2 linked regions of the Calidifontibacter indicus genome follow. The protein of the gene in region 2 interacts with the protein of the main gene of each other region in a pairwise test. Links are inferred from orthologs where the notes say so. Each region holds a gene or a part of one and is shown on either strand. Other genes may lie near its edges.

Evidence for each region. Proteins that work in one complex are often made in the same cells at the same time.
Region 1: the proteins of rpe (region 2) and eno interact in binary tests that used the Escherichia coli proteins (3 or more experiments, as listed by UniProt). The link is inferred for Calidifontibacter indicus from one-to-one orthologs.

What each region holds. Positions count from the first base shown.
Region 1 is NZ_QTUA01000001.1:1,303,115-1,309,988, reverse strand. Bases 1,685-4,472 are described here. They hold eno (phosphopyruvate hydratase), read right to left. Parts: upstream 3,827-4,472; coding sequence 2,543-3,826; downstream 1,685-2,542. Other genes in these bases: DFJ65_RS06265 (nucleoside triphosphate pyrophosphohydrolase), read right to left, coding at 3,941-4,472; DFJ65_RS06275 (FtsB family cell division protein), read right to left, coding at 1,936-2,481; DFJ65_RS06280 (DUF501 domain-containing protein), read right to left, coding at 1,685-1,939. Outside these bases: DFJ65_RS06295 (Bax inhibitor-1/YccA family protein), read right to left, coding at 1-216; DFJ65_RS06285 (Ppx/GppA phosphatase family protein), read right to left, coding at 456-1,412; more of DFJ65_RS06280, read right to left, coding at 1,409-1,684; more of DFJ65_RS06265, read right to left, coding at 4,473-4,918; DFJ65_RS06260 (hypothetical protein), read right to left, coding at 4,932-5,444; mfd (transcription-repair coupling factor), read right to left, coding at 5,513-6,874. UniProt on the Escherichia coli protein: Catalyzes the reversible conversion of 2-phosphoglycerate (2-PG) into phosphoenolpyruvate (PEP). It is essential for the degradation of carbohydrates via glycolysis.
Region 2 is NZ_QTUA01000001.1:2,098,177-2,105,041, reverse strand. The notes cover bases 2,798-5,576. They hold rpe (ribulose-phosphate 3-epimerase), read right to left. Parts: upstream 4,626-5,576; coding sequence 3,969-4,625; downstream 2,798-3,968. Other genes in these bases: DFJ65_RS10005 (RsmB/NOP family class I SAM-dependent RNA methyltransferase), read right to left, coding at 4,671-5,576; DFJ65_RS10015 (hypothetical protein), read left to right, coding at 3,563-3,955; DFJ65_RS10020 (HNH endonuclease signature motif containing protein), read left to right, coding at 2,798-3,516. In the rest of the region: DFJ65_RS10035 (riboflavin synthase), read right to left, coding at 1-76; bifunctional diaminohydroxyphosphoribosylaminopyrimidine deaminase/5-amino-6-(5-phosphoribosylamino)uracil reductase RibD, read right to left, coding at 80-1,123; DFJ65_RS10025 (hypothetical protein), read left to right, coding at 1,487-1,795; more of DFJ65_RS10020, read left to right, coding at 1,999-2,797; more of DFJ65_RS10005, read right to left, coding at 5,577-6,209; fmt (methionyl-tRNA formyltransferase), read right to left, coding at 6,206-6,865. UniProt on the Escherichia coli protein: Catalyzes the reversible epimerization of D-ribulose 5-phosphate to D-xylulose 5-phosphate.

The DNA of each region.
Region 1 (6,874 bases), 790 kb from region 2 along the record:
TGCGAAGCCGGGCACCTGCTGGCCCTGGTAGGGGCCGGCCTGGCCCCACTGACCCTGCTGGCCGGCGCCGTACGCCTGCTGGTTGGTCTGCGGCGGCTGGTAGGGCTGTCCCTGCCCGTACTGGCCGTACTGCGGCTGCTGGCGGTTGCCGAAACCGGCATACTCACCGCGCTGCAGATCCTTCTCGAACCGGTCGAATACCGGGTTGGTTGCCATCGCTCTCCTCCGTCACGATCGGCGGCCCACGGGGTGCGGGCATGAGTTCACTACACAAGTAAAGCGTTCAACTCGGGGAAATCATCCCCGCGGCGTGCCCTCGACGGGATTCGAACCCGCACTTGGGCGCTTTTAAGGCGCCTGCCTCTGCCATTGGGCTACGAGGGCAGAGTCAGGGTAGGCGATCATGCGGGAGACGTGCCGTCGGTGGTGGCACCTCGGTGAGCACAGCGGAAGGCTCACGAAGGCGGGACGGCTCGCTCTGCGGACAACGCAATTCCGTCGAGGATGTCCTTTTCGCTGCTGACCGTCTGCTCGATGCCGGCTTCGGCGGTGACCCGCTGGACAATGGTGCGCCACACCAGCGCGCCGGCGCCGATCACGTCGACCCGGCCCGGGTGCATGAACGGCAGGGCGGCGCGCTGCGCACGGGTGGCGAGCAGCAGTTCGTCGCAGGAGTCGACGACGCGTTGCACGGGAAGTCGTGCGCCGTGGATGGCGTCCTTGTCGTAGTCGGTGAGGTGCAGGGCGTTGGCGGTGATGGTCGTGACAGAGCCGGCGAGGCCGACCAGGCTGCCGATGCCGGTGAAGTCGACGGTGCGCCCCGCCTCGTCGATCGCCGCGTTGATGTCGGCCAGTGCGGCGTCGATCTCCTGCGGCGTGGGCGGGTCGGAGCGCAGGTGTCGCTCGGTCATCCGCACGCAGCCGATGTTCATCGAGATCGCGGCCTCGACGGTGTCGGTGCCGCGCACGAACTCGGTGGAGCCGCCGCCGAGGTCGACGACCAGGTAGGGCTGCGGCGTGTCGGAACCGCGCAGGTCGATGGTGGCGCCGCGGAAGCTGAGTTGGGCCTCCTCGTCGCCGGAGATCACCTCGGGTGCGATGCCCCAGTGGGCGAACGCCTCGGCGACACCGTCGATGAAGGTATGTGCGTTGGAGGCATCGCGCGAAGCCGAGGTGGCGACGAATCGCACTGCCTCACAACCAAGTTGCTGACAGGTCGCCGCGTAGTCACGGGCCGCCTCGAGGGTGCGTGTCATCGCTTCGTCGGCGATGCGTCCGGTGACGTCGACCCCTTGCCCGAGACGCACGATGCGCATCGTGCGCTCGACGTCGGTCAACCGTCCCGCGTCGTCGACATCGGCGACCAGCAGACGGATCGAGTTCGTGCCACAGTCGACGGCGCCGACCCTCATGCCTGCCCCTCCTCGCCGGCGTCGAGCGCCGCACAGCAACCGTTCTCCCACCACTTCGGCAGCGCCGCGAGCGCGCGGTCACCGAGCGGGTTGATGCCGGGTCCGACCGCGATGGAGTGGGCGACCAGCACGTGCAGGCATTTCACCCGGTCGGGCATTCCGCCGGCGGAGATGCCGGCGATCTCCGCCACGTCACCGAGTTCGGCGCGCCGACGCAGGTAGTCGTCGTGGGCGGCCCGGTAGGCCGCGGCCAACTCCGGGTCGGACTTTAGCTCGGCGGTCATCTCGCGCATCATTCCGCCGGCCTCGAGGGTGCTGATCGCGCCGGTGAGACGCGGGCAGGTGGCGTAGAACGAGGTGGGGAACGGCGTGCCGTCGGGCAACCGCGGCAGGGTGCGGACGACGGTGGGGCAGCCGCACGGGCAGCGTCCGGCGATCTCCACGACACCGCGCGGGAGGCGTCCGAGCTGTCGTTCGACCGCGGCCAGGTCGGCCGGATCGATGTCCGGCGCGTTCACCTCGGTCACTTCTTGTCGCCCCGGTTCGCCGCGACGACCGACTGCCACACCTGGCCGTACCAGGGGTTGGTCGAGATCTTCTTGCCGGCGGGGTCGACGGTGCCGACCGCCTTTCCGTTCTCGTCGACGAGCACGGTGAGGGTCTGACCGGGCGTGACGAAACCGAGCCGGTCACGCGCCTGCTGCTTGACGAACGCAGAGTCGCTGTTCCACTTCTTCAGCTCGGTCTGCTTGGTGCTGACGTCGCCCTGCTGCTGCTTGACCTGGGCGCCGAGCTGCCCGATCTGGTGCTTCTGCTGCAGGTAGCTGTTCAGGGTCGGGGTGATGATCACCGCGAGGAAGATCAGCAGCACACCGAGGATCGTCATCCGCTTCATCGACTGCGGACGGCGCCGGCTGTGCGCGCGCAGCGCGGCGAGGCGTCCGGTGGCCGACTCGCGGGTCGAGCTCTCCCCCGCCGCCCGCGGACGCGTCGAGCCACGGCGCGCGGCCGCCGGGCGGGATGCCGCCTGAGCCTTGCTGCGTCCTGCAGGTCGCGAATCGCGAGTCATACCAACAACTTTCGATCGGGTTGTTCCGGCCCGGGCGCCGTGCGGCGCCCGGGCCGAGGGGTTACTTCTTGCCGAAGCGCGGGAAGGCCGACGCGCCGGCGTAGGCGGCGGCGTCGTCGAGCTCCTCCTCGATGCGCAGCAGCTGGTTGTACTTCGCGACCCGGTCGGAGCGGGCCGGTGCGCCGGTCTTGATCTGGCCGCAGTTCGTGGCGACGGCGAGGTCGGCGATCGTGACGTCCTCGGTCTCACCCGAACGGTGGCTCATCATGCAGCGGTAACCGTTGCGGTGGGCGAGGTCGACGGCGTCAAGGGTCTCGGTGAGCGAGCCGATCTGGTTGACCTTCACCAGCAGCGCGTTGGCGGTGCCGGAGTCGATGCCGCGCTGCAGCCGCTCGGGGTTGGTGACGAACAGGTCGTCGCCGACCAGCTGCACCTTGTCGCCCAGCTGTTCGGTCATCGCCTTCCAGCCGTCCCAGTCCTCCTCGTCCAGCGGGTCTTCGATGGAGACCAGCGGGTAGTTGGCGACCAGGTCGGCGTAGTAGTCGACCATCTCTGCAGACGACTTCGTCTTGCCCTCGAAGGTGTAACCCGACTTGTCGCCGAACTCGCTGGCCGCGACGTCGAGCGCCAGCGCGATGTCCTTGCCCGGCTCGTAACCGGCGGCCTTGATGGCCTCGAGGATGAGGTCGAGGGCGGCGCGGTTCGACTCCAGGTTGGGCGCGAACCCGCCCTCGTCGCCGAGGCCGGTGGCCAGCCCCTTGTCGTGCAGCACCTTCTTCAGCGCGTGGTAGACCTCTGCGCCCCAGCGCAGCGCCTCACGGAACGACTCGGCGCCGATCGGCGCGATCATGAACTCCTGGATGTCGACGTTGGAGTCGGCGTGCGCCCCACCGTTGAGGATGTTCATCATCGGCACCGGCAGCACGTGGGCGTTGGGTCCGCCGACGTAGCGGAACAGCGGCAGACCGGCGGAGTCGGCGGCGGCCTTGGCCACCGCGAGCGACACACCGAGGATCGCGTTGGCGCCGATCTTGCCCTTGTTGGCGGTGCCGTCGACGTCGATCATCTCCGTGTCGATGAGGCGTTGCTCGTCGGCGTCGTAGCCCAGCAGGGCCGGGGCGAGCTCCTCCATCACCGAGTCGACGGCGTCTTCGACCCCCTTGCCGAGGTAGCGCAACTTGTCGCCGTCGCGGCGCTCGACCGCCTCGAACTGACCGGTGGACGCGCCGGAGGGGACGGCCGCGCGGCCGACGGTGCCGTCGTCGAGCAGCACCTCCACCTCGACGGTCGGGTTGCCTCGGGAATCAAGGATCTCGCGGGCGATGATGGCGTCGATGCTGGCCACTGCAGGCTCCTGCTCAAGAGAAAACATGGATGGTTCCGGATACGGGCACCACCCTAACGGCGGCCGCAGCTACCTACAGGTAGCGACAGGCGATGCGAGACAGTGCGCGCTCGGTCAGGCCGAGGCGAGCCGGCGCACGGCGTCGCGCAGGGCCGCGTCGGCGTCGACGCCGGTGCGGCGTCCCTCGGCCACCAGCGCGAGCAGCCGGTCGCCGAGATCGGCGCCCGAGTTGTCGGCGTCCGTCTTGTCGTCGGGGAGCTCGGTGAGTCCGGAACGTTCACGCCGCGCCAACACCTTGTCGGCGATCAGCAGGGTCGACAGCGAGCGCGGAATGCCCTCGAGCAGTGGCGTCGCGCTCTCGGCGCGGTCGGCCTTCTCCGCGGCCTTGATCTGCTCCCAGCTCGCTTCGACCTCCTCGGGGGTCGAGGCGTCACCGTCGCCGAACACGTGCGGGTGGCGGCGCAGCAGCTTGTCGACCAACCCACCGGCGACGTCGTCGATGTCCCACGGGTCGTCCGGGTCGTCGGCTGCGACCCGGGCGTGGAACAGCACCTGGAGCAGCACGTCGCCGAGCTCTTCGCGCAGGTGGTCGCGGTCGCCGTTGTCGATCGCCTCGACCGTCTCGTGCGCCTCCTCGAGCAGATACTTCGCCAGCGACTCGTGAGTCTGCTTCGCGTCCCAGGGGCAGCCGCCCGGTGACCGCAACACATCCATCACGTTGACCGCGTCGGCGAGACGGGCGCCCGGGAGGTCCCAGCTGCCGACCAGCATCTCGACCGGCGCCGGGTCGGCCGCCCGAGTGAGTTCGGCGGCGAGGGCGTCGGTGAGTCCGGGGTCGCCGTCCGGCGAGACGATCCAGACGACGTGCCGGTCGGCCGCCGCCTCGGCGAGCGAACGCCCCAGCAGGGGCATCGACGAAGGATCCGAGATCTCCACCGCCACACCGGAACCGGCGATCGCCGCCGGGGTCGGGTGGTCGGCGTCCGCCGCCAGCACGAGGTCGGCGGTGTCGAGTGCGCGCCAGGCGTCGCGGGTGAGCACGCCCGCGGGCGTGCGAGGGCTGGTGACCAGCAGGGTCAGCGAACCGGCCATGGGCGCGGGGCGCTCAGTTCAGCGCCGGCTCCGCAGAGCCCTTGATCCAGTTGCTGGCGTTGTCGACCGGGCCCTTGCCCTTTTCCCACGTGCCGTAGCGCGGATTGAGTATGACGTCGGCGTCCTTGAACAGCTTCTGCAGGTCGGGGTTGCCCGCCGCGGAGTCGCGCAGCGAGGTGAAGTTGAAGCTGCCCTGCACCGACCGCACCGCGGCGTCGGTGGGGTTGGTGACCTTCTTGAAGGCCTGGCGGGCGACGTCGGCCGAGGTGTAGACCCGGTGCTTCTTCGCGAGGCTCTCCAGGTCGTTGCCGAGCACCATGAAGATCGCCGCGGACGTCGGGTCGAACTGGGACGTCGGCTGCTCGGTGGTGATGTCGCGGACGGCATCCTGCACCTGCTCGGTGCTGATCTTCTCGCCCTTGTAGGAAGCAGCGGTGCCACCGCTGGTGTCGCCGCAGCCGGACAGTGCGGTCGCGGCCACCAGGGCCGCAGCAACGGTGGTGACGCGCAGAGCGGGACGAGACATGGGTTCCTCTCGGGAGCTGTTGAGCGGGTTCATCTTGCCACGACCGGCTGTGCCATCGACGGCGGCCGTCACGCCGCGGCCGCGTCGTCGAGCAGGATGCTGCGGATCAGCTGGGCCGCCCACGTCAACACCTCGGTGTTGCGCACCGGCTTGCCGCCGACCGGGCTGGTCATCGGGGCCGGCACCAGGATGGTCTTGAGCGCCGGGTTGAGCTTGGCGCCCTTGTAGAGCCGCTCAAGTCGCAGCTGGCGGCTCTCGGGCAGCGACTCGACCGGACCGAAGCGGACGAACTTGCCCTGCGTGCCGATGTCGCCGATGCCGGCCTGGCGGGCGAGCACCCGCAGCCGGGCCACCTCGAGTAGGTGTTGCACCGGCTCCGGCGGCGCGCCGTAACGGTCGTTCAGCTCGTCGGCGATCTCTGCGAGCTCGTGCTCGGTCGCCACGGTGGCGAGCTTCTTGTAGGCCTCCAGGCGCAACCGCTCCCCCGGCACGTAGTCGTGCGGCAGGTGCGCGTCGACCGGCAGCTCGATCTTGATCTCGGCCGGCCCGCGGTCGGGCTCGTCGCCGCGGAAGTCGGCGACGGCCTCTCCCACCATGCGCACGTAGAGGTCGAACCCGACGCCTGCGATGTGGCCCGATTGCTCGCCGCCGAGCAGGTTGCCGGCGCCGCGGATCTCGAGGTCCTTCATCGCCACCTGCATGCCGGCACCGAGGTCGGTGTGCTGGGCGATGGTCTGCAACCGGTCGTGCGCGGTCTCGGTGAGCGGCTTCTCGGACGGGTACAGGAAGTAGGCGTACGCGCGCTCGCGGCCGCGTCCGACGCGTCCGCGCAGCTGGTGCAGCTGCGACAGACCGAGCACGTCGGAGCGCTCCACGATGAGCGTGTTGGCGTTGGAGATGTCGAGACCGGTCTCGACGATCGTGGTGCAGACGAGCACGTCGAGCCGCCGTTCCCAGAAGTCGACGACGACCTCCTCCAGGCGGTGTTCGCCCATCTTTCCGTGGGCGGTGCCGATGCGCGCCTCGGGCACGAGCTCACGCAACCTTGAGGCCGCCTTCTCGATGGTCTGCACCTTGTTGTGCACCAGGAAGACCTGGCCCTCACGCATCAGCTCGCGCCGGATCGCCGCCACGATCTGCTTCTCGTCGTAGGCACCGACGAAGGTGAGCACCGGGTGGCGCTCCTCGGGCGGCGTTGCGAGAGTCGACATTTCGCGAATGCCGGTGACCGCCATCTCCAGGGTGCGCGGGATCGGCGTCGCCGACATCGCGAGCACGTCGACCGCCGTGCGCATCTGCTTGAGCTGTTCCTTGTGCTCGACACCGAACCGCTGCTCCTCGTCGACGACGACCAATCCGAGGTCCTTGAACTGCACCTCCTTCGACAGCAGCCGGTGGGTGCCGATCACCAGATCGACCGCGCCGGTCGC
Region 2 (6,865 bases):
TCGTGAGCCGGGCGCAGTCGCCGACTCGGTCGATCTGCTCGACGGTGCCGACCTCCTCGATGATTCCGGTGAACATCGTTCAGTCCTCTCGTGCGGGACGGTTGGGTGAAGTGCGGGACATGATCAGGCGGACGTCGTCGCCGAACCTGGCGACGTCGTCGAGGTGCCAGCGCTGGCCGTCGGCGATGGTGCCGATGCCGAGGTCGCCGAGCAGGTGCGCGCCGGCGCCGAGCAGCACCGGCGCGAGGTAGGCGTGGATCTCGTCGACCAGACCGGCCGCGAGGAAGGCCGCCGCGAGGGTCGGGCCGCCCTCGAGCAGCACGTGGCGGATACCGCGTTCGTGCAGTTGCTCCAGCGCCTTCGCCGGGTCGTGGGTGGGGATCACGAGCGTTTCGGCAGCGTCGTCGAAGATCTTCGCGCTGCTCGGAATATCGCTGCGTCCCAGCACGACCCGCAGCGGCTGCCCGTCGTGGGGCACGTCGCGGACGGTGAGTGCGGGGTCGTCGGCGCGCACGGTGCCGGTGCCGACGACGACCGCCCCGACCCGGGCCCGCAGCCGGTGCACTTCCTGTCGCGATGCCGGGCCGGTGATCCACCGACTGGTGCCGTCGGCCGCGGCGACCCGTCCGTCGAGGGTCGACGCCGACTTCCAGGTGACCAGGGGGCGTCCGTGTCGGGCGGCGAAGGTCCATCCCGGGTTGAGAGCTTCGGCGCGTGCGGCGTGGTCGGTGATGTCGTCGGTGGCCTGCTCGACGGCGATGCCGGCGGCGCGCAGCCGCTGCGCTCCCCCGGCCGCCGCGTGCGACGGGTCGGCGGCCGCGTAGACCACGCGCACGACCCCCGCGTCGATGAGCGCAGCGGCGCACGGAGGGGTGCGGCCGTGGTGGTTGCAGGGTTCGAGGGTGACGAAAGCCGTTGCGCCACGGGTCTTCTCACCGGCGTCCGCCAAGGCTGCGGCCTCCGCATGCGGGGTGCCGGCGCCCCGGTGGAAACCGCGTCCGACCACTGCGCCGTCGTTGACCAGCACGCACCCGACCCGCGGGTTGGGGTCGACGACGGGGCCCCGGGCCGCCAGTTCGAGGGCAGCCTCGAGGAAGGCAGCGTCTGCGGTGGTGATCGCCATCGCCTCTCCCGGTCGTCCGTCGTCGGACGTGACCCGGGGAGTTGGCGTACGTCAGGACACCCCGCGCGGATCGCAGTCGATCCGCAGGGGTACCTGCGTGCTCGAGGTCTGCCGAAGCAAACCTCGAACGTGCGCCTCCCATCCGGACTTTCACCGTCGGTCCTGGAATTCCACCAGGTCAACCGCTCACCTCTTGCGAGGATCGCGGGTCGCGGACTGTCACCGCCGGCTCAGAGTTTCACTGACCCCGGAGCACGTTTCTTCGGTCAGTATGCACCGACGTCCCGACACCCGCCACCGGGGGTGTCGCGCTTCGGGACGGGTGCGGTGCGCCGCTTCGTCAGCCGTGGTCTGATGTGAGCCATGCCGTACCTGCCTGCCCACGACACCCTCACCGACGTCGACGTGATGCGCGATTTCGTTGTCGCACAACCACTTGCGTCCGTTGTGACCCATGACGGCTCGGCGCCCGATCTCGACCTCGTCGACATGCTCGACAAGATCGTCGGCATCACCATCGAGGTGGCGTCGCTGATCGGCAAGTTCAAGGTGAGCGCCCACCGCACCGAGGCCGACCGCCTGGGTGCTCGTGACGGCATCGCCGCCGGGTCCGATTCCTCGGTCACACCGCTGGTCGATGCAATGGGCCGGCCGCCGCAGGGCACCTTCTGACCCTTGTGAGCCGATGTGCACAGGGGCCCGGCTGGCCATCGCTCCCCTGTGGACAAACCCGCCTTCTTGCGGGGGCTGTGGATACCGGAGAGTATCGAATTCTTGTGTGCATCAGCAGAATTCGCTGTGCAAAGCCTTCCCACTAGGTTCGAACAGGCGTACGATTGAGGTAGTCCGAAAGCACCTGGGGAGGAGGCGCCGGCATGACCACCAACGAATCGCTTGAGCCGTTCTACGACTCGTATCCGGGTGAAGCCGCTTCCTGCGCCGCGGTGGTCTCGGACGCGCTGGCTGCGGTGACCCGGCTGGCTCAGTTGACCGGCAACCTCACGGACGCCGAACTCACTTCCCTGGCCCGGTCCCTCGCCCTGGTGCACCAGCAGACCGAGGCGACACTTGTCGCGGTCACGACTGACGCGGTCGAGCGGGGTGCGGTGTACCGGTCCACCGCTGCTGACGCGACCCAGTGGGTGCGACGGCTGTCGACCGGCGAGTCCACCACCGCACTGCTCGGTGCCGACACCGTCAGTGCTGCGGGGCCACTCGTGCCGCTCGACCAACCTCAAGGTTCGGTGGACGCGTGGGGCGACGAACTGGTGTCGCGGTGCGGTCTCGAACCCTTGCGCGCGTCGCGGATCGCGAAGATCGCCGACGCGGTCCGCTCACCCCTCAACGCGCCGTTGGCGGAGGCGTTGCAGTCCGGTCGGATCAACACCACCATCGCCAAAACCTGTCTCGACAACATCGACAAGATCAAGGCGGTTCTGCCGGACGCGACCCGGGAGGAGATCTACGGCTGGTTACTCACCCTCGACGTCGGCGCCGGCGCCAAAACTATCCGGGAACTCACCAAACGGATCCTCGCTCAGTACGGCGAGGAGGTGCTCGACCAGGCCGAAGACGCACACCAGAAGGTTGAGTCCTTGTCCTGGTCGGATGAACCGAACGGGATGGTCAGGTTCACCGCCGACCTCTCACCCGATCACGCCGAACAGGTGAAGCAGGCCGTCGACTCGCTCGCCGGACCATCACCGAAATCAGCGTGTTGCGGTGATCCGCACCACCGGCACACCCCGGGCCCCGACGGCACGTCACAGAAGACGGGTGAGCCCGACCCCAGGAGCGCCGGGAAGCGTCGCGCCGACGCCCTGGTGTTGCTGCTGGGTCTCGGCGCCGAAGCCGTCGACGCAGACCGGGAGATCAAACACCGCGGATCCGCCACGTTGGTCGTCACGATCGACTTCCTCGTCCTCGCCGGGATCCTCGCCGGGCTCGGCATCACCGACACCGGCACCGGCGTCTCCCCCGACACCGTGCGACAACTCGCCTGCGACGCGAAAATCCTGCCGATGGTCCTCGGATCCAAGAACCAACCACTCAACCTCGGCCGAAAACGACGCTTGGTGGAAGACGAGCTGCGAAGAGCCGTGATCCACCGCGACAAACACTGCACCTACGCAGGCTGCGACAGACCACCCGTCATGTGCGAGTGTTTTTGGGGTCCCCGCGAAGTATCGGAGCGAGGAACGAGCGGAGAACTTCGTGGGGTGAAGGTTCTCCATGTCGAGTCGTGGTGGGCAGGCGGCGAAACCTCACTCGAGAACAGTGCACTGTTGTGCAGCACCCACCACCGCATCGTCCACCGCGACCACCTCACCGCCACCGTCACCGACACCGGCGTCACCTGGCACTACCAAGGTGCCGCTACTGCATCAGCCTGACGCATTCTGGCTGGGCCTGTCGGTGGTCAGGGCCAAGGTGGTCGACATGTTGATCTACGTCGCTGCACCCTTGGAAGCAGCAGACCTCGTGCGCGAGGCGAACGCCCTCATCCACGAAGCTGGGCACGAACTCGCCCTCGACTGGACGCGCGACATGTCGTTCGTCGCGAAGTTCTCTTCTCAGCCGGAGCGTTCGGCCGCGATGGCGGCGGGGATGATTGATGCGGTCCTGCGCGCCGATGCCGTGGCGGTGCTCGCGACGCACCACGAGGGCCGTGGCATGTTCGTCGAGTTGGGCGCGGCGCTGGCCCGAGCCACCCAGGGCTCGCTCGCCCATCTTGCAACAATCGGCGACATCACGGCTCGGGAGAGCGTGTTCCACCAGCACCCGTCCGTCGAGCACTTCCCGACGATGACCGACTGGCTCGGCTCCCTCTGACAGGCCCGTCGAGTCAGTGCGCGCAGGCCGTTGCGAGAGAACGCAGTTCGTCGACGGCCGCGGCCGCGTCGTCGGCGCCGTAGACCGCCGAACCGGCCACGAAGATGTCGGCGCCGGCTTCGGCGCACTGCTCGATCGTCTTGGCCGACACTCCCCCGTCGACCTGCACCCAGATCTCTCCGCCGTGCTTGCGGACGGCGTCACGCACCTGCCGCACCTTCGGCATCTGGTCGGCCATGAACGACTGGCCGCCGAAACCGGGTTCGACGGTCATCACGAGCACCATGTCGAGCTCGGGCAACAACTCCTCGTACGGCGCGAAATCGGTGCCCGGTTTGATCGCCATCGACGCGCGGGCGCCCGCGGCGCGCAGCGCTCGGGCCAACTTCACCGGGTCGTGCGCGGCCTCGATGTGGAAGGTCACGCTCTGGGCTCCGGCCTCGGCGTACTGCGGCGCCCACCGGTCGGGGTCCTCGATCATCAGGTGGCAGTCGAGCGGGATCGGCGACACCTTCAGCAGCGCCTCGACGATCGGCAGACCGAGGGTGAGGTTGGGCACGAAGTGGGCGTCCATGACGTCGACGTGGGCCCAGTCGGCGTTGCCGATCCGCTTCAGCTCGGCTTCGAGGTTGGCGAAGTCGGCGGACAGGATGCTCGGGGCAATCTGGATGTGCGGCAATGGTTTTCGGTGTCCTCGGGTCTCGAATGGCTCGGGTCAGTTGTCGGTCTTGCGCAGCAAGGCGAAGAACATCGCGTCGGTGTCGTGCAGGTGCGGCCACAGCTGCACCGCCGGCCCGTCGCCCAGATCGGCGATCTGTTTGCCGGAGGCGTCCTTGAAGTACGGACGGGCGTCCTCCTGCACCACCTCGGGGTGGCGCTTCAGCGCGTCGGCCACCACCGCAGCCGTTTCCGCGGTGTGCGGACTACAGGTCGCGTACCCGATGACACCGCCCGGACGGGTCGCCGCGATCGCCGAGTCGAGAAGCTCGCCCTGGAGGGTCGCCAACGGCGGCACATCGGCGGCGGTCTTGCGCCAACGAGCCTCCGGACGGCGCCGCAGCGCACCGAGACCGGTGCACGGCGCGTCGACCAGCACCTTGTCGTAGGTGTTCGGCTCCTCGCGGCCGAGGTCGCGGCCGTCGCCGGTGCCGATCATCACCTCGATGCCCGAGCGCAGCGCGGCGTCCATCGTGCGGCGCACCAACTCGGTGCGGTGCTCGCTCGCCTCGTTGGCGAAGAGCACCGAATCCTGTTCTGCCGCAAGGCAAGCCAGCAGCGCTGCCTTACCGCCCGGCCCGGCACACAGGTCGAGCCACTCCTGCTGGTCGCCGTCGACCGGCACCGACGCGAGCGCGATCGCCAACAACTGCGACCCCTCGTCCTGCACGGCCGCGCGGGTCTCGCGCACCGCACGGATCGCGCCCGGGTCTCCGCCGGACAACCGAGCCGCGAACGGGGAGAGCGTCGAGGCGACCGCGCCGGCGTCGACGAGTTCTTCCACCGTTGCCAAGTGGGGCCGAGCCACCAAGGTCACGTCGGCCGGGTCGTTGTCGGCTGCCAACAACCGACCGAGTTCGGAATCGGCCGACTCGGCATCGGCGACGCCCGAACCGATCAACGCACCACGCAGCGCGCGGACGACCCACTCGGGGTGCGAGTGCTCGACCGCCAGCGCATCGAGCGGCTGCCGTCCGGCAGTGACCTGCGCGACCCACTCCTCGCGGGTGCGTTCGCTGATGCGGCGCAGCACCGCGTTGGTGAAGCCCGCCGCTCCCGCGCCGTTCACCTCGCGCGCGAGCGCGACCGTCTCGGAAGCCGCCGCATGCGACGGCACCCGCATCGCGAGCAACTGGTGGGCGCCGAGCCGGATGGTGTCGAGCACCGGTGGGTCGATCTGAGCGGCGCCGCGTCCCGCCGCATGTTCGATCACCTTGTCGTAGAACCCCCGCATGCGCAGCGTGCCGTAGACGAGCTCGCTCGCGAAGGCGGCATCGCGACCATCGATCCGCTTGTGCCGCAACGCCTTCGGCAGTGCCAGGTTGGCGTAGGCGCCGTTCTCGTGCACGTCGCGCAGCACCTCCCAGGCGATCCGACGCGTCGGGTCGCCGGTGCGCCGCCGCTGCGACGGTGCCTGCGCCGACCGCGCGCGATCGGAGGTGCGGCGCGCATCAGGCCGCTGCCGTCCGCGGGCGTTGCGATACCCGGAGTCGCCGGGGTCCGAGCCGTCCGCTCCGTGATTCGGTCGGTCGCTCATTCCAGGCCCTCGCCTTCCTCGATGCGGGCGCCGCGCGCCCAGTCAGCCGCCGCCACGGCCTTCTTCCCGTGTGGCTGCACCACGCCGAGCTCGACCACACCGGCACCGGTGCCGACGAAGACCTGCTTCTTGGTGACCCGCAACTGTCCCGCATCCAGGCCGTCGACCGCCACTTCGGCGTCGACCGGGGTGGCCTCGGCCACCTTCAACCGGGCGCCGCGGAACATCGTCCACGCGCCCGGCGCGGGCGTGCACGCGCGCACCCGGCGGTTCACTGCGAATGCCGGCTCGTGCCAACGGATTCGGGCATCGTCGACGGTGATCTTCGGCGCCATCGAGATGCCCTCCGACGGCTGCGCGACCGGCGTGATCGTGCCGTCGTCCAGCGCGTCGAGGGTGGCGACGAGCAGGCCGGCGCCGGCGCCGGCCAGGCGGGTGAGCAGGTCACCGGCGGTGTCGCGCGGACGCACCTGCTCGGTCATCGTGCCGAGCACCGGCCCGGTGTCCATGCCTTCCTCCAACAGGAAGGTCGTCGCGCCGGTGACGTCGTCACCGTGCAGCAGCGCGTGCTGCACCGGCGCCGCACCTCGCCACGCCGGCAACAGCGAGAAGTGCAGGTTGACCCAGCCGTGCACCGGAATGTCCAGCACCGGACG